Regions from separate parts of the Bradyrhizobium sp. AZCC 1577 genome, predicted to be linked through region 1. Evidence: predicted binding sites of a transcription regulator. Region 1 holds the regulator's gene; each other region holds the start of a gene.
What was found. The regulator LexA, encoded in region 1, represses DNA repair genes until DNA is damaged. The targets are predictions, from matches to a motif close to TGTTCNNNNTGTGTTCNG.
Positions count from the first base shown of each region.

Region 1 (5,810 bases):
GCCAGGTTCTGGCCAGCTCGACCTCGCCTTTTGCCTCAAGTTCGATGGCATTCTGGGCAGCTTCCGCAATGGCCTTGGCGCCATGAGCTTCCAGTAATTGCCGCGCATAGTCGTGGATTTCGGTTTCTCGCATGGCGTCATGCTCCTCTCATTCTGAGCGCGACCGGGAATTCCAGTCGAGCTGAGAACCGTAGACGTTGACACCTGATCCCGCGCACACAGTGTGCATCCTGCCGCGGCGCACTTGCAAGAGTGCTTTCAAGAGCGCGTTCCTGCCGGTGAGCTGCCCGGATTGGATGGTGGCTCCGGGGGAAGAGCAGCGGCAACACAACGCAGGCCGGACGGTTACGTCTTGAGTAGCGGTCGATCGCGACGGGCGCTGCGTTAAGCGTGATGGCCTCGCACCCGCGGCGCCTCAGGATCGGCCTAGCAGCCCCGGCAAATACTGCGCAGGGATTTGGCGAGCTGAGCATCCTCCTGGGCCATCGGCTCATACGGCTTTTGCTGTGCCTGCCGGTCCTCATTAGCCTTTTGCCGGGCGGCCCGCGCAACGTCCTGGCGCTGATAGCACGCTTCGCGCTCTGCTCTTGCTTCGATGAAGCGGCATTGTTCAGCCGCTGCGACAGCGGATGCCGACGTCGCCAAAGCAAATAGGAGGCAGGCCGCAAGTCTCATAACGCGATTGTAACGCCGGCCGGCGTGCATTTCCTCAAGTTTCTGCATTCGTTCCGCTAGCGGCCCAAATACAGCGTCCGGTAGTCTTGCGGTCTTCACGAGATCGTAAGGTGTAGGCTCGGTGGCGGAGCAGGGCGACACGTCGGGCCGAAAACGGGGCTATGCCGGCACCTGGCCGCCGCGCGCTGCGGCGCTGGTCGGCGGCATTTTGCCATCGCGTCCCGCGTTCTGGCCGCCACTGATCGAGACCTTGCGTACATGGGCACGCGCCGAAGCCGGCGCGGGCCGCCTGCTGCCGTGGGTACCCGTTGCATTCGGCACCGGCATTGCCTTTTACTTCGCCGCCGATCATGAGCCGGCGCTGTCAGTGGCTACCATTGTGGCAATCGCGCTGTGCGCGGTGGCGGTGCTGTTGCGGCGGCAGAAATTCTTTCCCGCCGCGGTGATGATCGCGGCCGTCGCCGCGGGCTTTGCGGTCGCGACCTGGAAGACCGCGCGGATCGCGCATGGCGTGCTGGCGCGGCCGATGTTTTCGGTGTCGCTGACGGGTTTTGTCGAGACTCGCGACATCCGCGAGCGCACCGACCGTTTTGTCCTTCGCGTCGTCACCATGGAAAGCGCGCGCGGAACGACGAAGCTGGAGCGGGTGCGGCTGTCGGTAAGGAAGGGCACGGCGCCGCCAGTTGGGAGCTTCGTCGAGCTGAAGGCGCGGCTGTTGCCGCCGCTTTCGCCGGTGCGGCCGGGTAGCTACGATTTCAGCCGCGACATGTTTTTCGCCGGCATCGGGGCCTCCGGCTTCGTGATGGGCGCGATCAAGACCACCGAGCCGCCAGCCGCGGGCGGCGGGCTCCGCCTGCGCTATTCGGCTGTGATGCAAGGCCTGCGCGATACGATCGATGCGCGGATCAGGACCACGCTGGAAGGCGACAAGCGCGCGATTGCGACCGCCCTGTTGACCGGGCGGCGCGATGCGATCTCACCGCCGGTGAACGATGCGATGTTCATCTCCGGTCTCGGCCATGTGCTGTCGATCTCCGGCTATCACATGGCCGTCGTCGCCGGCGTCGTGTTCTTTGCGGTGCGGGCGCTGTTGGCGCTGTTCCCTGTGCTCACGGTCGGCCAGCCCATAAAGAAGTGGTCGGCGGCGGCAGCCCTCGTTGCCGCCGCGTTCTATCTGCTGCTGTCGGGCGCCGAGGTCGCGACGCAAAGATCGTTCTTCATGACGGCCGTGGTGCTGATCGCGGTCATGGTCGATCGCCGCGCGATTACGTTTCGCACGCTCGCGGTCGCCGCCCTGATCGTGCTCTCGGTCGCGCCGGAAGCGCTGGTACATCCGAGTTTCCAGATGTCGTTTGCGGCGACCCTGGGGCTGGTGGCGCTGGTGCAGATCGGCATGCCGCGCCTGTTCGCGACGGCGGATCATACCGCAACGGCGCGCGTGGCGCTGTGGGGCGGCCGCGAAGTCACCATGCTGTTGCTGGCCTCGTTGGTGGCGGGGCTTGCGACCATGCCTTACGCCGCCTTTCACTTTCACCGGGTCACGCCTTACGGCGTGCTGGCCAACCTCGCGGCGATGCCGGTGGTCTCCGCGCTGGTGATGCCGGCGGGCCTGCTTGGCCTCGTCGCGATGCCGTTCGGCTTCGATCGACTGTTCTGGGCGGCCATGGGCCTCGGCATCGACTGGATGATTGCGGTGACGCAATGGGTCGCGGCGTTACCCGGCGCGGTCGGCCGGGTGCCGGCCTTCGGCATCGGACCGCTGATTGCGGCGAGCCTCGGCATCATCCTGCTCGGCCTGTTGCGCACGCCGCTGCGCTGGTCGGGAGCGGCGCTGGTACTATCAGCGGCGCTGTGGGCGGCGAGGGCGCCGCAGCCGGATATCCTGATTTCCGCCGACGGGCGCAATGTCGGGGTGCGCGGCCAGGATGGCCGGCTGCATTTGATGCACGCGGCCAAGGGGTCTCGAGACGTCTTCCTCTTGAAGGAGTGGCTGGCGGCGGATGCGGACGCACGAACGGCGGCTGACGCCTCGCTCACGTCAGGCGTCTCATGCGACGATCTTGGCTGCGTGGTGCAAGCCGTCGGCGGCGGCCTGATCGCACAGGCGCTCAGGCCCGAGGCGTTTTCGGACGATTGCGAGCGCGCGGCAATCATTGTGACGCTGCGGCAGGCCCCGGCGGCATGCGGTGCTTCCGTCATCGGCGCCGAACGGCTCCGGCGCCAGGGCGCGATGGCGTTGCGGCGTGGCCGCGAGGGATTTGCCGTCGAGGCGGTCAAGCCGAGGGGGATCGACCGGCCTTGGTCGCCGGCCATAGCCGACGAGAGTGAGGCCGACACCACCGTGCTGGCGCCGCGCGTCGTGCCACCGCGCAGCGTCGATGCCACGCCGGCCGAGGCAGACCTTCAGGCGGAGGAGTAGACGGGCGTCAGTGCTCGTCGACTGTGGGTTTGGCTGGAATTTCGAACGCGCCGAGATGGAATTCCTCGGGCGCGTCGGGCGCCGACGGCAGAGCGACCAGCGTGAACGATGCGTCGGGAAATTGCTGCCAGATTGCGAGATCCTCGGCCGTGATGGTGAGCCAGCCGTACCTGAACATGTACCGCCCGGGCTCAGTGACGCGCCCGGCTTTTTGCCACGTTACCTTGTTGACCACCGACTGCCCCCCTGCGGTGCCGAGCTCTGAAAAATGTACCACCCTGATCCGCCGGCCTGGGCCGGCGGATCATATGCGCGTGGGCGTTTATCCGGTCACGATCGATTCGGCCGGACGCGCTTCCGTCACCTTCGGCGCGCGTTCGCCACCGGTCTGGACCACCGGCAATTGCAGCACGGTCGCGCGCTGGCCTTCGCAAAGCTGCGTCACCAGCACATGGCTTCCGTCGGGAAATTCGATCGCGTCATGGTGACGGTCGGAGATATGGGGGTCGATTTGATTGAACTTGCCGACCCGCCAGTCGGTGGTTCGAGTCCAGATCCACCGGTTGTCGTATTTGACGTCCTCAGCGAACGCCAGTTCGGTGCCGGGAAGCATGCAGACCGCCACTGCAGGCTCGCGTTCCGACGCAAAGCCGCGGGTCGATGTACCGCGGAATGTCGTGGTGATCAGCGTCTCGCCGACCTCGGCAGGCCGCGTAGCCACAGCATGCAGGCTATAGTCACACATCGGATGGCTCCCTCGTTTGAGATAGCTGACCCGTGTCTAGAAGGAGGCACAGGCCTCTATCAGAGTGGACATGGCGCAGAGCCTTTTCTCGTTTCTGGGCAATTCTGCGACTGGCGCACTGCGCCACATTCACAAACGCGCTAACGGGCGTTGGTTCCAAACGCGCAACAAAAAACCCCGGCCGCGGGCCGAGGCTCTTTTCCGTCACGGCCCGGACGGCATAACGGGTCAGTATTTGCGGTAGAGCCCGATCAGCTTGCCCTGAATCCGGACCCGGTTCGGCGGCAGGATGCGGACTTCATAGGCGGTGTTGGCGGGCTCGAGCGCGATCGAGGCGCCGCGGCGGCGGAAGCGCTTCAGCGTGGCTTCCTCCTCGTCGATCAGCGCCACGACGATGTCGCCGGTGTCGGCGGTCTCGTTGCGTTGGATCAGCGCCATGTCGCCGTCGAGAATGCCCGCGTCCACCATGGAATCGCCGCGCACTTCGAGCGCGTAATGTTCGCCGGAGCCGAGCATGTCCGGCGGTACGCTGATGGTGTGGCTGCGGGTCTGCAGCGCCTCGATCGGCGTACCGGCGGCAATCCGGCCCATGACAGGCACGGCCACCGGGCGATTGCCGTCGTCCTCGGCGGCCGGCGCGCTCACTGTGCGTTTGCCGAGCGTACCCTCGATCACGCTCGGCGTGAAGCCGCGGCGGCTGTTGGCGGCGGCTGCGAGCTCGGGCAGCTTGATGACTTCGATGGCGCGGGCGCGGTTGGGCAGGCGACGGATGAAGCCACGCTCCTCCAGTGCGGTGATGAGGCGGTGGATTCCGGATTTCGAACGCAGATCGAGCGCGTCCTTCATCTCGTCGAAGGAGGGCGGCACGCCGGCCTCTTTCAGCCGTTCATTGATGAAACGCAGAAGTTCATACTGTTTGCGCGTAAGCATCGCGAGCAATCCCCCGGGTTGGCGTCGTCTCGTTCCGAATCTTCAGGGCCCGGATCGTGGAGTCCCCAAACTCCCGATCTAAGACACTAGCAGTCGAAACAAATCATGAACGGACACTATATGTTCGATATGTGTTCCGCAACCACTTAATTTCAGGTGAACGCATTGCGGTTCCGGCCCAAGGTGCTGGGGGAACACCGTTCAGGCGTCATTCCGGCAGCCGGAGCAGCTCGCAACGCGATCCCTTTGCGGCAGCCGGCGCGAACGGCGGACGTATCACAAGTGCACGTGCCGCAGCGAGATTCCCCGATAGCGACGAGTCCTGATGGTTCACCGGCACGGCAACCAGCGTGCCGTCGTCGCGCGCTTCGAGGCGGGCGCGAAGATAGTCTTCGCGCTGATCATTGGCGGCGAGGTCGCGGCCGAGCAGCGCGCTTTCGCGCCGGTGATGGATGGTATCGCGGCCCGATAAGGCGCGAATCAGCGGCACCAGGAACAGGAAGCCGCAGACATACGAGGAGACGGGATTGCCTGGCAGGCCGATCACCCGCATCGCGCCCAGCCTGCCGTGCATCATCGGCTTGCCCGGCCGCATCGCGATCCGCCAGAATGCGATGGCGACGCCCTCGGCTTCCAGCGACCGCTTGACGAGGTCGTGGTCGCCGACCGACGCGCCGCCCAGGGTGATCAGGATGTCCGCGTCGGCCTTGCGGGCACGGCGGATGCCGTCCGTGGTCGCGGCGACGGTGTCGGCGGCGATCCCGAGGTCGATGATTTCTGCCCCTTCGGCCCGCGCCAGTGCCCGCAAGCCGTAGCCGTTGGAATAGACGATCTGGCCGGGGCTGGGGCTTGCGCCCGGCATCACCAGCTCGTCGCCGGTCGCCAGCATCGCAACTTTCGGGCGGCGGTGCACCGCAAGCTCCGGGTAGTTCATGCCGGCGGCGAGCGAGAGGTCGCGGTCGGTGAGGCGGCGCCCGCGTTTGAGGAGGACGTCGCCTTCGCGGAAATCAACGCCCGCGGCGCGGATATGCCGCCCCGGAA
Region 1 is NZ_JAZHRQ010000001.1:4,454,739-4,460,548, forward strand. Features, by position in the region: gene V1278_RS21055 (hypothetical protein) at 1-133, opposite strand, end outside; gene V1278_RS21060 (hypothetical protein) at 427-723, opposite strand; gene V1278_RS21065 (ComEC/Rec2 family competence protein) at 797-3,094, shown strand; gene V1278_RS21070 (hypothetical protein) at 3,102-3,371, opposite strand; gene V1278_RS21075 (hypothetical protein) at 3,417-3,839, opposite strand; gene lexA (transcriptional repressor LexA) at 4,068-4,769, opposite strand; gene V1278_RS21085 (molybdopterin molybdotransferase MoeA) at 4,978-5,810, opposite strand, start outside.

Region 2 (5,810 bases), 2.9 Mb from region 1:
CCCTCGATGGTGACTATTTCGGCGCCTTGCTTCATCACCGCCAGCGTCAGGCAGGAATTGATCCGTCGCCCGTCGACCAGAACGGTGCACGCGCCGCATTGTCCGTGGTCGCAACCCTTCTTGGTGCCCGTCAGGTCGAGATGATCGCGTAGCGCGTCGAGTAACGTCGTCCACGGGGCGACCGTCAGTTCCATACGGTTGCCGTTGACGGTCAGCCTGATCGGAATTTTCTCCGGCACGTTGGCCATCCGCGTCACACGCTTTGCTGTGCCAGATCGGGCCATTTTTGACCTCCGCCTGCTTGATCTCCGCCTGCCTATCTCCGCCTGCCTTGGCTGGTGCGCGTGGGGTCGCGCGGGGCTGAGGGAGCCGTCAGCCGCGGTTCCAAGCCTGGCTATCAACGAGTTCGAACAAGGAAGGTTCAGGGCGAAAGCGCGATAGGCGCATCCGCTTCACGGCACGCTTTTCAGGCAGCCATCGGCGCAATGGCGCGAAAACGGCGCATGCAATTTGATGCAATATGCGCGGTGAGGGCGAGTGTGGTTACAGCCGGTAGGCCGTGCGGAAGCCGCCCCAGTGGCGGCCCTTGACGCGGATCGGCACGTCGATCTCGCGCATCATCACGGTGTTGCCGTTGCCCATGTCGCGGGCGTAGCTCTGGATCAGATAGGCGCGCTGATTGCGCCCGGCGGCGAGGCCGGCCGGATCGTTGAAGATGCGGCGGTTTCGGCTGTTGGCGGTATTCCAGGTGACGTCGCCCGGCCGCTGCGGGTGCGAATAGATCTTGTTGTGCACCGGCAAATAGCCGTTGGTGTCGATCATCGCGCAGAACGCCATCCGTTTGTCCCTGGCAAGGAACGCTTCCTGGAACGGCGGCAGCGCGCGATCGGCCCAGTCCAGGATTTTGGTGCGGTATTGCACCGGGTTGCTGCCGGCTATCTCGACATAGTTGGTGTCGAACATGTCTTCCATCGAGATGGCGCCGCTATCGATACCGTTCTCGAAAATCTTCTTCAGTGCTGCGCCGGCTTCCATCGCGCGGGTGACCGCTTCGGTGTTGTCGTCCTGAATCGACCACAGCTTGTCTTCGATCTTCTCGGTCAGCGCGGCATTCGACCGCTCGAACCGGGCCTGCGTTCCGGCCTTCGAGCGCTCACTGACCCGAATGCGACAAGCGCCGATATCCTGCAGCGTCGCCTCAAAACTCTGGCCCTGCGCGAGCCTTTCGGCGTCCGGTCCGCTGACCAGGATGCCGTCGATCGAAATCTCGTAGACCGGCGCCGATATCACGCCATGCGGGGTCTTTATTTCGATCTTGAGGCTGCAAGGTAGCTTTTGCTGTTCGCGGCGCTCTGGGCGCTCGCCTTGCCGCAACAGCACCGCGCAACGCGCCTTGAGCTTCTGCGCAAACGTGGTGACGGCGCGTCCGGCCTTGGCGACGCTTTCGCCATGGGCCTCGGCTTCCTTGGTGGCGCTGTCGATTTCGGCGGCGCTGGCGCCGACGGAAGCGATGAAGCTCGAAGCGGAGGCCGCATTGTCGGCCATCTCGCCGGTGGTCGCGCTCTGCTCGGCGACCGCGCCGTTGACGTTCTCGAACACCGGGCGGATCGCCTCGATCGCCTGCGTGATGCGATGCACGGCATCGACGGAGCCCGCGGCATCCCGCTGCAGCGCCTCGATCTTCTTGGTGATTTCCTCTGTCGCGTTCTGGGTCTGTACCGCGAGCGCCTTTACTTCGGTGGCGACCACGGCAAAACCGCGTCCGGCTTCGCCGGCGCGTGCGGCCTCGATGGTGGAATTGAGCGCCAAGAGTGTGGTCTGCCGCGCGATCTGCGCGATCAGGTTGACCACGTTGCCGATCGCTGCCGACGATTCCCTCAGGCGGTCGACATTGGCGCCGGCTTCGCGGGCGGCCTCACTGGCCTGGTCGGCGAGCTTGCCGGCGTCGCGCACTTGGGAGCCGATCCCTTGCGCCGATTGGGTGAATTTATCGGCGGCGTGCGAAAACGTCGTCGCCGTGTCCTGTGCAGCGCTGGTGCGGCTCGTCAGGGCGCCGGTGCGCTGGCGAATGGTGGTGAGCGTCGCAGCGGTCGCCTCGGCACCGCCGGCGACCGAATTGGCCGCGCGCTCGAGCTGGCGGATCATCGCGCCGAGTTCGAGTTCCAGAAGTTCGAGGATCGCCCTGGCCGACTCGCCATCGCCAGAGCCGGCCTCCGTCACGGCGGCGGCTGGCTGAGCCGCCGTCTGAGCCTTGGGCCGGACGGCAGGCAAGACCGGTTCCGGCACCCGCTTTTTGAACAAACCGAAGGCCATGACGTCTCTTAAAAGTTGAGGATCGGTGCGAAATCCTCTCATCCGAGCATGAAATCATGGTTAACAACTGCCTGATATTTCGGCGCGCGGCAGTACCGGCATACCCCGGATGGCTGTAAATCTTTGATTTCGGCCAATTGTCGGCCTATAAGGCCGCGCTTCACCCCCTACATCCCCGGGACGAATCCAAGAGACTCCGCATGGCCGGTCATTCCCAATTCAAGAACATCATGCACCGCAAGGGCCGGCAGGATGCGCAGAAGTCCAAGCTGTTCAGCAAGCTGGCCCGCGAAATCACGGTCGCCGCCAAGCTTGGAACGCCGGACCCGGCGATGAACCCCCGGTTGCGCGCGGCCGTGATCGCGGCGCGCCAGGAAAACATGCCGAAGGACAATATCGAGCGCGCCATCAAGAAGGCGATCGGCGGTGAGAGCGAGAGCTATGACGAGATCCGCTACGAAGGCTACGGCCCTGGCGGCGTCGCCATCATCGTCGAGGCGCTGACGGACAACCGCAACCGCGCTGCCTCCGACATCCGCTCCTACTTCACCAAGTCCGGCGGCAATCTCGGTGAAACCGGCTCGGTCGCCTTCATGTTCGACCGCACCGGCATCATCGAATACGACGCCAGCAAGGCCTCCGACGACGCGATGCTGGAAGCCGCGATCGAGGCCGGCGCCGACGACGTCGTATCCAGCGAAAGCGGCCACGAGATCTACGCCTCGCAGGAAACCTTTCGCGAGGTTGCGAAAGCGCTGGAAGCCAAGTTCGGCGAAGCCCGCAAGGCAGCGCTGACCTGGAAGCCGCAGAACACGGTCGCGGTCGACGATGAGACCGGCGAGAAGCTGTTGAAGCTGATGGATCTCTTGAACGAGCACGACGACGTGCAGAACGTCTACGCCAATTTCGAAGTCTCCGACGCGCTGGTCGCCAAGATGGGCGGGTAGGCTGTCGTCCCTGCGAACGCAGGGACCCATACGCCGCGGCTTCTCCGTAGCGTGATGGGATAGTTACTTCGTGAAACAATCAAAGCCGGTGGCTATGGGTCCCTGCGTTCGCAGGGACGACGATGGTTCGACGATTAAGGCGCATTAACTCTCCGGCACGACAGCCCGCATCCAGGGGATTTCCGTTCTCTTTATGTTTCGTTCATCCGGCTCTGGCGTTATCACTACGCCATGACATCCCCACCGATTCGCCATCCCGTCCGGATTATCGGCATCGACCCCGGCCTGCGCCGCACCGGCTGGGGCGTGATCGAGACCGAGGGCAACCGGCTCGTCTTCGTCGGCTGCGGCTCGGTGGAGCCGCCGGACAATCTGCCCATCGCGAGCCGCCTGCTCGCGATCCACGAGGGGCTCGCCGCAGTGCTCGGCGATTTCAGGCCGGCGGAAGCCGCGGTGGAGCAGACTTTTGTCAACAAGGACGGCGTTGCCACGCTGAAGCTCGGCCAAGCCCGCGGCGTCGCCATGTTGGCGCCCGCGATGTTCGGTATTGCCGTTGCGGAATATGCGCCCAACCAAGTCAAGAAAACCGTGGTCGGCGCCGGCCACGCCGACAAGAACCAGATCGCGGTGATGCTGAAGATATTGCTGCCGAAGGCCGAACCGAAATCCGCCGACGCCGCCGACGCGCTGGCGATTGCCATCACCCACGCCCACCACCGCCAGAGCGCGGCGCTGCGGATGAAAGTGGCGAGCGCATGATGAGCCGTGGCCATGTAATGCCAAGTGAGGAGAGCACACTCATCAGGCTCCCTCCCCCCTTGCGGGGGAGGGTTGGGGAGAGGGGTAAGCCCCGGGCTCCGATCAAAGTCGTGCGGCGACAATCTATCAACGAACGCCGCAAGATGATGAGTGAGGATGCGAGTGCTTCGCCTCAGACAACTGAGCAAGCGGCACCCCTCTCCCTAACCCTCCCCCGCAAGGGGGGAGGGAACCCGTCCGCTAGTGCGCCCCTCGCTAACATTGGGTCCACCATCGCGAGCGAGTTGCCCCAATGATCGGCAAACTCAAGGGCCTGATCGATTCCTACGGCGAGGATTACGTGATCCTCGATGTCGGCGGCGTCGGCTATCAGGTGCATTGTTCCTCGCGCACGCTGCAGGCGTTGCCGTCGCCCGGCGAGGCCGCGGTGCTGTCGATCGAAACCTATGTCCGCGAGGATCAGATAAAACTGTTCGGCTTCCGCACCGACACCGAGCGCGAGTGGTTTCGCCTGCTGCAGACCGTGCAGGGCGTCGGCGCCAAAGTCGCGCTGGCGGTGCTCTCCACGCTGCCGCCTGCTGAACTCGCCAACGCCATCGCGCTGCGCGACAAGGCCGCAGTATCGCGCACGCCCGGCGTCGGGCCAAAGGTCGCCGAGCGCATCGTTTCTGAATTGAAGGACAAGGCGCCGGCGTTCGCCAATGTCGACCCCGCCGTGGTGCATCTAGCCGGCGCCATCGACAGCCACCGCGCGCCGCGCCCGGTCACCGACGCGATCTCGGCGCTGGTCAATCTCGGCTACGGCCAGCCGCAGGCCGCCGCCGCCATCGCCGCCGCCTCGCGCAGCGCGGGCGAGAATGCCGAGACGGCGCAACTGATCCGGCTGGGCCTGAAGGAGTTGGCGAAATAGACTATGTTCGCCACTGACTGTCGAAGGAATGCGTTGCTGCCATGTTGAGCGAGAAAGACCAGGAACTAATTGCCGCCGCTATTGACGCGATCAGGCCGCGTTATCGCAATAAGTGGCAGGAGGTCGGCGCTGCGATGCGCACCCGCGACGGCCGCATCGTCACCGGTGTGAATATCGATGCCTATATCGGCCGGATCGCCGTCTGCGCGGAGGCGATCGCCATTGGGCGCGCCATCACCGAAACCGGCGATCGCGGCATCGAGACCATCGTTGCCGTGCGCCATCCCAAGCCGGACGAGCCCGGCAGTATCGCCGTGGTATCGCCCTGCGGCATCTGTCGCGAGCTGATCCACGATTACGATGCAAAGGCGCGGGTCATCGTTCCCGACAATGGCCGCGAGCCGAAGGTCGTCACCATCGGCGAGCTTTTGCCCAACAAGTACCGGAGGGGCAACGGGTGAACACCCCCTCCCGCATCGTCACCCCCGAGCGCCGTTCCGACGATGTCGGCGACACCGCGCTGCGTCCGCAATTGCTGTCGGAGTTCGTCGGCCAGGCGCAGGCGCGCAAGAATCTCTCGATCTTCATCGAGGCCGCGCGCAAGCGCGGCGAGGCGCTGGACCACGTGCTGTTCGTGGGGCCTCCCGGCCTCGGCAAGACCACGCTGGCGCAGATCGTCGCGCGCGAACTCGGCGTCGGCTTTCGCGCCACTTCCGGTCCCGTCATCGCCAAGGCCGGCGATCTTGCAGCACTGCTCACCAACCTCGAAGAGCGCGACGTGCTCTTCATCGACGAAATCCATCGCCTCAGCCCGGCGGTCGAGGAAGTGCTGTACCCTGCGATGGAGGATTTTCAGCTCGACCTCATCATCGGCGAGGGGC
Region 2 is NZ_JAZHRQ010000001.1:1,535,677-1,541,486, forward strand. Features, by position in the region: gene V1278_RS07140 ((2Fe-2S)-binding protein) at 1-248, opposite strand, end outside; gene V1278_RS07145 (methyl-accepting chemotaxis protein) at 544-2,313, opposite strand; gene V1278_RS07150 (YebC/PmpR family DNA-binding transcriptional regulator) at 2,514-3,260, shown strand; gene ruvC (crossover junction endodeoxyribonuclease RuvC) at 3,492-4,019, shown strand; gene ruvA (Holliday junction branch migration protein RuvA) at 4,312-4,929, shown strand; gene V1278_RS07165 (cytidine deaminase) at 4,971-5,390, shown strand; gene ruvB (Holliday junction branch migration DNA helicase RuvB) at 5,387-5,810, shown strand, end outside.
Region 2: the regulator LexA is predicted to act here: its motif matches at 3,444-3,461, upstream of ruvC (crossover junction endodeoxyribonuclease RuvC).

Region 3 (5,810 bases), 3.8 Mb from region 1:
ACCATGCTCCAAACCTAGAGCGACGCCGCTTCGATGCGGTGGCGCTCGCCACGAGCGCCGACGATCAGGGCGGCGGCATCGAGCAGCGAAAAGCTCTTCGAAGACACGAAGATGCGGTGCTCGGCCGGTCCATCCCTGGAAAGGTAGATCACGGGATCGGAGCTTGAGGGATTTCGGGAGATCGCAATCAGGAGCGGCGGCGCATTGCTCGCGCAGGCGCCGGCTTCGGCCGTATCGATATCGTCGATCACGGTGAAGTCGGCCGCTTCCGCGTTGTCGGTAATCTGGACCCGCACCGTCGCGCGGCCCGGATCGCTGGTGAAACTGACGTGCCGGTGCGCCTGCCAGGAGAGGGCGGCGATCTGGACGGAAGTGCCTGATAATTCGATGCAGGGCCGCGGACCGACCAAAAATTCGCCGCGCGCGAACAGCGCGACAATTGCCAGCGGAATCACCGAGGCCAGAATCTTCAAACGCAACATGATACGCTACTCGCTCACCATAAGTCCGCGACATGGGACCTATGGTTGGCAGAGGGTAAAGGAAACTAGTTACCGCCGCGTTGACGCGGGTTGTTTTTGCGCGGCTCAGCATCTTTGGTGCGAGTGAGGCGAAGCGGGCTGGCGGGCGAACGACGTGGTGGGATGTCACACCCCGCGAAGGCGCGGTATTCAGTACGCTGCGGCCCATCCACGTCATTGCGAGCGGAGCGAAGCAATCCATCTCTGCGCGCATGTGGTGACGATGGATTGCTTCGCTCCGCTCGCAAGGACGGGAAGATAGCGACGCACACACCACTGTCGTCCCCCGCGAAGGCGGGGGATCTACCGTGATGTTCGTCAAGAGGTCGATCATGGGCGAGAGTGCGGCATCGTGCTCGCCGGTCAAGGCGACCGCTGCGCGGCGGCGATGCCGGCCTTGACCGGCTGCGCTCGCTGCCGCGTTGGCTTGCCATGATCGAAGGCTCATGCCGCAGGCCTGGCTGCGTGTCTCCAATCTGATCGGTCACGGATCATGGCGTTGAGCGTCACCAGCATTTTGCGCATGACGGCGGTGAGCGCGACCTTGCCCAGGCGATGATTGTCATCGACCAGATGTCGGTAGAAGGCCTTCATGACCGGATTGTGCTGGATCGCGCTGCGGGCGCCGTTGAAGAGCACTTTGCGCACGCTGGAGCGGCCATGACCAATGGACGCATGCCCGTGCTGCTTGCCGCTGTCGCGCGTGTGCGGGGCAAGGCCGCAAAGGGCCGCGATTTTCTTGCCTGACAGATGTCCGAGTTCCGGCAGGTCCGCGATCAATGTTTCCGCGATGGCGGGGCCGACACCGCAGAAGGTTTGCAGCCGCCGGCTGGTCTCGGCATGCGCGGAGCTTGCGATGCGTTCGGCGATGGCCTTGTCGACCGTAGCGAGTGAACGCTCAAGGGCGGCAATGACCGCCCGCAGGCTCTTGCGCACAATGGCGCTGTCTGCCACGTCGCAGCGGCAGGTCTCGGCATGCAGCAGAGCCTGTAACTGCCGGCGCCGCGATGCGAGTTCACGTAAGACCTCATCGGCCTCTGGAACCGACTCGATGTCGCGGCGAGCGAGCTCCTCGGCGGCAAAGTCGGCCAACAATTTGGCGTCGATGCGGTCCGTCTTGGCCTTGATGCCACGCCGCCTGCGATAGGCGACGACTTCGTTCGGGTGCACCTGCTTGAAGGCGACCTTCGCGCGGCGGAGACACCGTCGCAGAAGCCGCTCATAGCCGCCCGTCGGCTCGAACGCGACCAGGCCGATCGAGCCGGCCCCGATCTGCATAAACCAAGCGTCAATCGCTCGCTCACTGTTCGCGATCCGCTTGACCCGACTGTCACCCGCGATCGCAATGTCGATCCACTCCTTGGCAACGTCCACCCCGATCACCATCTTGTCCATGTGGCTGTTCTCCGACAGAATATGCATCTGGTCGGCACGCCGGATTGCAATGCGGGCTCAGGCCCTCTCTACCGTGCGCGTGTCAGACCGTAACGCCGGCGGTCCTAAGATTCCCACGGTCTTGCAGGACCTGACCAGTACTCGAGGGGCCGCCGGCGCCCCATCCAACAGGATGGCGACGCCATCATGCAATCCAGTACGCCGCGGCTTATCGGTTCTATCACCGGCGTCTCTGGGTCGCCTGGTCAAGCCGGGCGATGACGACTGAGTATGAGGAGCCGATCTCGCGACGCGTTGCGCCCGACCTGCTCTCAACTGTCGAGATCATCACGCAGGCTGTGCCCGGCCGCGCGTTACTGTTCGGCTGCGGTGACGACCACCGGCCGGATGAAGGCGGCGATGACAGCGAAGACGAACAGCTCAGCACGACGACCGGTCTCAGGTACCTTGCCGGGCTGCGCATCATCTTTCGTTGACGTGTCGACCATGTACCGACCTGCCGTCTCGGAAATCGAACAACCAGCGAGCCGGCCACACGTTCCCCTTGTGCTAGGCTATTCTGCCGCCATCGGACGAAGGCGACGCCATTCCGCCCCACTCCTAGATGCGCCACCGGGCCCGCTGGCAGCATGATTGCGTGCCAGGGGTCACTCATTGATCAGGATCAAAAGAAGAATGATAAATGAATGAATTATTTTATGCTCTTTCGGCATCCCGCGTGCCGAACGGGGATGGTGCGACGCGCTACGCCGCGCGCCGCAGATCCTCCGCCAGCGCGCGATACGATAGCGCCTCCGCCAGATGCAGCCGGCCGATCTTTTCCGCACGATCGAGATCGGCGAGCGTGCGCGCGACGCGCAGCACGCGGTGATAGCCGCGCGCGGTCAGCTTCATGGTTTCGGCGGCGTCGCGTAAAAGTTTTTGGCCTTGTGCATCCGGCTGCGCGATCGTCTCCAGCAGCGAAGCCGGCGCTTCGGCATTGGTGCGGATGTGCGGCATGCCGGCCGCGGCGTAGCGCGCGAGCTGGATACTGCGGGCAGCGGCGACACGGGCTGCGACTTCGGCAGAGCCTTCGCTTGGCGGAGGAAGTATCAGATCGGCGGCGGTGACCGCCGGTACCTCAATGCGCAGGTCGATGCGATCCATCAGCGGGCCGGAGATGCGCATCTGGTAATCCGCGGTGCAGCGGTCGACCGGTGCGCGCCTGCAGGAATAGCCGGGATCATAGGCCTGGCCGCAGCGGCAGGGGTTCATCGCCGCGACCAGCATGAAGCGCGCCGGGTAGGTGACACGGTGGTTGGCGCGGGACACCGAGACCTCGCCGTTCTCCAGCGGCTGGCGCAGCGAGTCGAGCACGCGCGGATCGAATTCGGGCAGTTCGTCGAGGAACAGCACGCCCTGATGCGCCAGCGAAATCTCGCCGGGTCTGGCGCGCAGGCCGCCGCCGGTCAGCGCAGCCATGCTGGCGGAATGATGCGGTGCGCGGAATGGCCGCCGCGCGGTCAGCGCGCCGTCGCGGATTTCGCCGGCGACGGAGGCGATCATCGACACTTCCAAAAGTTCGGATGGCGACAGCGGCGGCAGGATCGAAGGCAGCCGCGCCGCCAGCATCGACTTGCCCGCACCGGGCGAGCCGATCATCAGCAAATGATGTCCGCCGGCCGCCGCGATCTCCAGCGCACGCTTGGCGCTCTCCTGGCCCTTGATATCGCGCAAGTCGAGATGCGTCGCTTCCGGCTCGTGCACTTTCGGCTGCGGCCGCGACAGCACCTGCGTGCCTTTAAAATGGTTGGCGATCTGGATCAGCGATTTGGCCGCGATGATCTGGATGTCCGGGCTCGCCCAGGCCGCTTCCGAGCCGCACGCCGCTGGACAGATCAGTCCTTCCTCGCGTGCGTTCGCGCCGATCGCCGCCGGCAACACGCCCGCAACGGCTGCAATCGAGCCGTCGAGCCCCAGTTCGCCCAGCACGGTAAAGCCGTTGAGTGCGTCCGGCGGGATCGCGCCGATCGCCGCCATCAGGCCGAGCGCGATCGGCAGATCGTAATGGCTGCCTTCCTTCGGCAGATCGGCCGGCGCGAGATTGACGATGATCCGCCGCGCCGGCAGGGCCAGCCCCGAGGCGATCAGCGCCGAGCGCACCCGCTCGCGCGCCTCCGACACCGCCTTGTCGGGCAGACCCACAATGGCAAAGGCCGGCAGCCCAGGCGCGACCTGCACCTGCACGTCGACCGCGCGGGCCTCGATCCCCTCAAAAGCTACGGTAGATACCCGCGCAACCATGCTGCCCCCCGCGACGCAATCGAAGGTAGCGGGGAACCGGGGAGCAAGTCAAGAACATTAAGAGAACATTGTGCACCTAGGGCCTGTCAGCGCACATCCTGCATCGACATACCGGTGCTCAACCGATCGTCGACATCTCGACCGGCACTAGCGCTCCGTTCGCATGTACGGGCTGTGCTCAGAAACAAGCTTCAGCGCCGGATCATCAGCGAGAACGCGCACCGCCTCTGTCTTTGCAGGGCTCTCATTCTCAGGGTTACCCCGGACGCTCCACACAGCGAGCCAGACGACGAGCATTCCGGCTCCGATAGCCACCATATCCTTGGTCATTTGCCGGGCCTCCAAACTGGCTGCCAAGCGCTGAGGAAAGACCAATTTCGGCGAAGCGGGATGGTTCCTAAGGTGGGCCTTTCGATGAAGGCCCTCGACGACGCATCTCACCCGCACGCATGCAGGTGTGCGGCAGCACCTGGATGATCCGGGGCCGACCACCGGCCGACCCCAAATCAAGCGTCCTTCTCAGAGCTGCATGTTCATCGGTTCGGGATAATACCTGAAACCGTCGCCGTTCTTGGCGACGTGGCCGTAGCCGGGCCAGGCGAAGTGATAGGACATGACCGGGATCTTCTGGGCGGCGAGCATGTCCAGCATCTTCACCCGCGAGGCGGCCGCCTGCTTTGGGTCGCTGTCGTAGGAGAATTCCATCCGCGGTTTCTCCAACAGCAGCACCGCGTGATGCGAGAGGTCGCCGAGGAAGCAGAAGGATTTGCCTTTCGAACTGACCATGAAGATGGTGTGGCCGACGGTGTGGCCGGGCGCTGCGAGCGCGGTGACGCCGGGCAGGAATTCCTGGTTGTCCTTGATGAAGACGATGCGGTCGCGCACCGGCATCAGGTTCTTGCGGGCGTGGATGATAAAATCCTTCAACGGACTGCCGAGCTTGCCTTCATCTGTCCAGAAATCGAAATCGCTCTGGGCGATGTAGACCTGCGCGTTCGGGAATAGCGGCTTGTCGTCGGCGCCGACCAGGCCGCCGATGTGATCGATATGCGCATGCGAGCACACCACGGCGTCGATATCGCTCGGCTTGATGCCGGCCGCCATCATGTTCTTCTGCTGCTGGCCGGTGGTCGGGCCGAACGCCTTTGACGTGCCCATGCCGGTATCGAACAGGATCAGCTTGTCGCTGGTATTCACGATCGGCGAGTTCTGTTCGAGCACGACGTGGTCCGGATTGAGGAAGTTGTCGGACAGCATCTTCTTCACTTCTTCCTTCGGCACGCCGGTAAACGTGCCGGAGGGATCGCCGAGCGGCAGCGGGCCGTCGGAGACGACGGTCACTTCGGCGTCGCCGAGCATGAAGCGGTGCCAGTAGGGCGTCTGCGTGCCAAGTTTTGGCGCCTTGGCCAGCGCGCTGCCGCCGAGCATCGTTGAAGCGCCAAGACCCATTCCGAGTCCTGCGCCGAGCGCAAGCAAAGACCGTCGCGAAAGATTCGTCGTCATGCCTCTTCCTCCACAAATTTAATTGATTGCAGTACGTGCCCGGACGAACTCATCCGTGCCTGCAGGCTGCTCCCGCTTCCCGAAATTGGCAAGTGGGATGAGGAGGCA
Region 3 is NZ_JAZHRQ010000001.1:664,265-670,074, reverse strand. Features, by position in the region: gene V1278_RS03120 (hypothetical protein) at 15-482, opposite strand; gene V1278_RS03115 (IS110 family transposase) at 966-1,916, opposite strand; gene V1278_RS03110 (hypothetical protein) at 2,174-2,392, shown strand; gene V1278_RS03105 (YifB family Mg chelatase-like AAA ATPase) at 2,661-4,199, opposite strand; gene V1278_RS03100 (hypothetical protein) at 4,347-4,529, opposite strand; gene V1278_RS03095 (MBL fold metallo-hydrolase) at 4,719-5,702, opposite strand.
Region 3: the regulator LexA is predicted to act here: its motif matches at 4,250-4,267, upstream of V1278_RS03105 (YifB family Mg chelatase-like AAA ATPase).

Region 4 (5,810 bases), 3.1 Mb from region 1:
TCACCTGAAATGGCCGCAAGCGTTGCCGGCCCTGAAATCGAACGCCTGATCCAGCTCCTGGCGCGCCTGCCGGGGCTCGGGCCGCGCTCGGCGCGGCGCGCGGCGCTGCACCTGATCAAGAAGCGCGAGGCGCTGATGACGCCCTTGGCTGGCGCGCTGCAGGTGGCCATCGACAGGATTCAGGTCTGCAAGACCTGCGGCAATATCGATACGCAAAATCCCTGCACGGTATGCACTGACCCGAGGCGCGATCCCTCGACCATCGTCGTGGTCGCCGACGTCGCCGACCTCTGGGCGTTGGAGCGGGCGAACGCGACCAACGGCCGCTACCACGTGCTCGGCGCCACATTGTCGCCACTCGACGGCATCGGTCCGCAGGACCTGACCATCGACGCGCTGGTGGCCCGCGCACACGAGTCGCAAGTCAGCGAAATCGTGCTCGCGCTGAACGCCACGGTCGACGGCCAGACCACCGCCCATTACATCACCGATCTCCTGCAGGACGCCAACGTCAAGATCACCCGGCTTGCCCATGGCGTGCCGGTCGGCGGCGAGCTTGATTATCTCGACGAAGGTACGCTATCGGCTGCCATGCGGCAGCGCACGCTGTTCTAACCATCACCAATGGAACTGATCGACATGACGAAACCTCGATTCGGCAAACGCTATTGTTTTGCGGTCATCATGGCGGCGACCTTGATCGCGCCTTCCGCGTGGGCGCAGCAGGTCGAGCCCGCACCGAAGCCCGGCAGGCCGATCAAGGCCGGCGACGTGCTGTCCGGCGAACTCAACGCCATGAAGGGCGGCAAGAAGCGCGCCGCGACCTACCAGATCACCAGCGAGCCGCGCCGGCTGCCGCCGCCGAACGGGCTCTGCAATCTCGAAACCGGGCCCGAGACGTTCCAGCTCGTCACCAGCAGCGACGCCCAGGCCGCGCAACTGAAGAATTTCATCGGCAAGGAAATTTCCGTGAAGGTCGACGAAGTCGCCTGCGCGCAGGACGCCGGGCAGATCAGCGAAGCCGTGATCACGAAGTGGAGCGTGGTAACCAAGCATTAGATCGACGCGTCTTGCATCTATCTTCGTCGTCCCTGCGAACGCAGGGACCCATAACCACAGGTGCTCGTGGTTAGATCGCGCTGGAGCTCCAGCGCATTTCAACAAGCAAGATTCGTAGTTATGGGTCCCGGCGCGCGCTTCGCTTGGCCAGGACGACGGAGAGATTAAACCTTCACCGGTCCCACCGCTTCAAAATGCCCGCGCCGCTGCAGCCACGTCAGCAGGATCAGGCTCGGCACCGCGACCGCAACCGAGATCACGAAGAACAGCGGCCAGCCCGTCGCCTCCGCCACATAGCCGGCGCCGGAGGATAGATAGGTGCGCCCGACGGCGGCCAGTGCGGTGAGCAGCGCGTATTGGGTCGCCGTGTGCAACGGGTTCCGGCATAGCGCTGAGAGATAGGCGACGAAGATCACGGTGCCGATAGCGCCGGTGAAGTTTTCCGCCGAAATGGCGGCCGCCAGTGCCCATTGGTTGGTGCCGACAAAGGCGAGCCACGCAAATACCAGGTTGGAGATCGCCTGCAGCACGCCGCCGATCCAGAGGCTTGCGACCAGCGAATATCGCCGCGCCACATAGCCGCCGGCAAAGCCGCCGATCAGGGTCGCGGCGAGGCCGACGCCCTTCACGATGGCGGCGTAGTCGTTGCGGGTGAAGCCGAGGTCGATCACGAACGGCGCGGTCATGGTGCCGGAAAACGCGTCGGTGAGTTTGAACAGCACCACGAAGGCCAGCACCGTCAAGGCATGCTTGCGGACCAGAAATTCAGAGAACGCCCCGATGGCGGCATGCATAACGCGCGAGAATGCAGCCTCATCGTGGGTCTTGGCCTCCGCGCGCACCGATTGTTCGGGCTCGGTAGCGGCCAGCGCCGTGACGGTGCCGATCAGCACCAGCGCGGCCATGGTCACATAGCCCCACATCCACGCCGAGCTACGCCCGATGCCGGTGTCCTCGAACGCGCTTACGAGGAACAGCACGCCGGCGGTCGAGACCAGCATGCCGATCCGGTAGGCCGCGACGTAGGAGGCCATCCCGGCGGCCTGTTCGCTTTCGGGCAGGCTCTCGACGCGGAATGCGTCGACCACGATGTCCTGCGTCGAGGACATGGTCGCGACCAGAAGTGCGCCGAGCGCCACGAACAGCGGCGAGCGCGCCGGGTCGGTCAGCGCCAGCAGCATAATCGCGCCGATCAGGAGCAGTTGCGAGAACACCAGCCAGCCGCGCCTGCGGCCGAACGCGCGCGTGAAGATTGGCACATGCAGCGCATCGACCAGCGGCGCCCAGGCAAATTTCAGCGTGTAGGGCGTACCGACCAGCGCGAACAGTCCGATGGTGCCGAGATCGACGCCGGCTTCGCGCATCCACACCAGGAGCGTCGATCCAGATAGCGCCAGCGGCAACCCGGACGAAAAGCCGAGCAGCAGGACGATCAGCACGCGCGGCTGGAGGTACACAGCCCAGGCCTCGCGCCAGGTTGGCGCGGGGGCTTTCTCGGGCGCGGAGGTGGCTTCTGGTGCTGTCATGCAGGGGTGTTAGCAGATTTTGCAACACTGTCATCGCCCGGGCGATGACAGTCTAATATGCGGCCCTACTCCCCCGCCTGCAGCTTGCGCGGGGCGGGGAACAGCTCGGGGGTGCTGCTCTTGACGAAGCGCGGCACTTCCACCGGCGCATCGGTCTTGCTGAAATCGAGTTCCTCGATCCGCCCGGCGCGCTTTTCGATTTTGTCGGCGGAGATCAGGATCTGGCGGACGTCCTCGTTGACGTCGCCAAAATGCTTTTGCAGCTTCAGCACGCGGTCGCGCAAGCGGCCCAGATCGTCGCCGAGGTTGAGCACTTCGGTGCGGATCTGGTCGGCGGCATCGCGCATGCGCGCGTCTTTCAGGATCTGTTGCATCACCTGGATCGCCAGCATCAATAGCGAGGGCGACACCAGCACGACGCGGGCGCGGTAGGCTTTTTGGATCACGTCGTCAAAGCCGTCGTGGATTTCGGCATAGACCGATTCCGACGGCACGAACATCAGCGCGGTATCCTGGGTCTCGCCGGCGATCAGGTACTTCTCGGCGATGTCATTGACATGTTTCATCACGTCGTTGCGCAGGCGCTGCGTGGCGAATTTTCGCTCCTCGTCGCTGCGCGCGTCGTGCAGCGCGGTCATTGCCTCCAGCGGAAATTTGGCGTCGATGCAGAGCGGGCGCTGATCCGGCAGGAACACCACGCAATCCGGCCGCTTGCCGGACGAGAGCGTGTACTGGAACTCATACGAGCCCTGCGGCATGCCGTCCTGCACGATTGCTTCCATCCGCGCCTGGCCGAAGGCGCCGCGCGACTGCTTGTTGGCGAGGACGTCGCGGAGCGTTGTCACTTGAGACGTCAGGTCGGTGAGGTTCTTGTGCGCGTTGTCGATGATGCCGAGCCGCTCATGCAGCACGCGCAGGCTATCCATGGTGTGGCGCGTGGTCGCTTCCATCGATTGGCCGACGCGATGCGTCACCGAATCCAGCCGCTCGTTGACCGCGCGCGCCATCTCGGCCTGGCGGCCGGCCAGCGCCTGCGCCATGGCGTCGACCCGCCCCGTCGATTCGCTCTGCGCTCGCAGCATCTCGCTCAGCCGCTCTTCCAGCTCGTCGGCGCGGATCGCCTGCGCCATTGCCAGTTCCGCGCCGCGGCGGGCGGAGCGGGCGATGACGATGGCAATCGTCAGCAGCAGCGCCAATGCGAGCGCGCCGAAGCCCACCAGCGCCTCGCCCACGTGAATCGGCAGGTCGCCGACGATGAAGAGAATTTCGTTCATGTCAGCCTTGTAGCCCGATTCGCCGCTTGAAGCGAACGAAGGGGGAACATTTATGGTAAATGATGGATCAATTTTCGTGGTTAACGCCGGCTTAAAAATCATGGTTAAGGCCGCCTTAACGGCCGCTGCGGCGGATTGACCCCGGCAGGTCAGCGGCTTAAATCCCGCGCCAGAGAAAAATCATGGCCATCAGAGAAATCATCATCCTGCCGGACAAGCAGTTGCGGCTCGTCTCCAAACCTGTCGAAAAGGTGACGACGGAGATCCGCAAGCTCGCCGACGACATGTTCGAAACCATGTACGACGCGCCCGGCATCGGTCTGGCCGCGATCCAGGTCGCGCAACCTTTGCGGTTGATCACCATGGATCTCGCCAAGAAGGACGAGAACGGCGAGACCAAGCCGAAGCCGCGGGTGTTCATCAACCCGGAAATCATCTCCTCGTCCGAGGAAATGTCGGTCTACGAGGAGGGCTGCCTTTCGATCCCCGAATATTACGAGGAGGTCGAACGCCCGGCGCGGGTTCGCATCCGCTACACCGATCTCGACGGCAAGGTGCATGAGGAGGACGCCGATGGCCTGTTCGCCACCTGCATCCAGCATGAGATCGACCACCTCAACGGCGTGCTGTTCGTGGACTATCTGTCGAAGCTGAAGCGCGACCGCGTGATGAAGAAGTTTATGAAAGCCGCCAAGCGCGCGGCGGGGTAGGCGTTTTTCCGCCGTGATCCATCAGCCGTCATGCCCGGGCTTGACCCGGGGTATCCACGTCCTTTTTGTGCCGCACTAAAGACGTGGATGGCCGGGGGCGCAGACAAGTGTACGTAGTCTGCGCAAAGCAGACTACTATGCCCGGCCATGACGGAATAAACTAACGCCGTCCCGGGATTTTTCACTTCATGCCACTCCGCCTGATCTTCATGGGCACGCCCGATTTCGCAGTGCCGACGCTGCTCGAACTCGTGGCCCACGGCCATGAGGTTGTGGCGGTCTATACCCGTGCGCCAAAGCCGGCAGGGCGCGGCATGAAACTGCAGTCGACCCCGGTCGAGCAGGAAGCGCGGCGGCTTGGGATTCCCGTAATGACGCCGGGGACGCTGAAGACGCCGGAAGCGCTTGCCGAATTCCGCGCGCACAATGCCGACGCCGCCGTCGTCGTCGCCTACGGCATGATCCTGCCGCAGGCCATCCTCGACGCGCCGCGCTACGGCTGCTTCAACCTGCACGCTTCGCTGCTGCCGCGCTGGCGCGGTGCCGCCCCGATCAATCGCGCCATCATGGAAGGTGATGCCGAGACAGGCGTGATGGTGATGAAGATGGATGTTGGCCTCGACACCGGCGACGTCGCCATGGCCGAGCGGCTCGCGATCACGGACTTAATGACGGCGGCCGACCTGAACGACGCGCTGGCGCCGCTCGGGGCCGACCTGATGGTGCGCGCCATGGGCGGGCTCGAGCGCGGCGGGTTGCAGCTCAAGAAACAGAGCGAAGACGGCGTGACCTACGCCGCCAAGATCGACAAGGCCGAGGCGCGGATCGACTGGAAGCGACCGGCACGCGAGGTGCTGCGGCATATTCACGGACTGTCGCCGTTTCCGGGCGCCTGGTGCGAGTTGGCTGCCGACGGCGAGCCGGCGCGGATCAAGATTCTGCGCTGTGAGTTGGCGAAAGGTTCAGGTGCGCCCGGCGAGGTGCTCGACGATGGTTTGACGATCGCCTGTGGTGACGGCGCGATCCGCATTCTGGAACTGCAACGCGAAGGCAAGGCGCGGATGAAGGCCGCGGATTTCCTGCGCGGTACGCCGCTGAAGGCTGGTGCGCGGTTTTCTTAACGCTGTCATACCCCGCGAAGGCGGGGTATCCAGTACGCCGCGGCCTTCGAGATTGAACCGAGGAGCCGCAGCGTACTGGATCATCCGCCGGAGCCTGTCATCCGGCCGGCCAAAGGCCGG
Region 4 is NZ_JAZHRQ010000001.1:7,573,900-7,579,709, reverse strand. Features, by position in the region: gene V1278_RS36010 (YbaB/EbfC family nucleoid-associated protein) at 1-8, shown strand, start outside; gene recR (recombination mediator RecR) at 10-615, shown strand; gene V1278_RS36000 (hypothetical protein) at 640-1,059, shown strand; gene V1278_RS35995 (AmpG family muropeptide MFS transporter) at 1,224-2,585, opposite strand; gene V1278_RS35990 (DNA recombination protein RmuC) at 2,651-3,859, opposite strand; gene def (peptide deformylase) at 4,042-4,569, shown strand; gene fmt (methionyl-tRNA formyltransferase) at 4,758-5,690, shown strand.
Region 4: the regulator LexA is predicted to act here: its motif matches at 3,891-3,908, upstream of V1278_RS35990 (DNA recombination protein RmuC).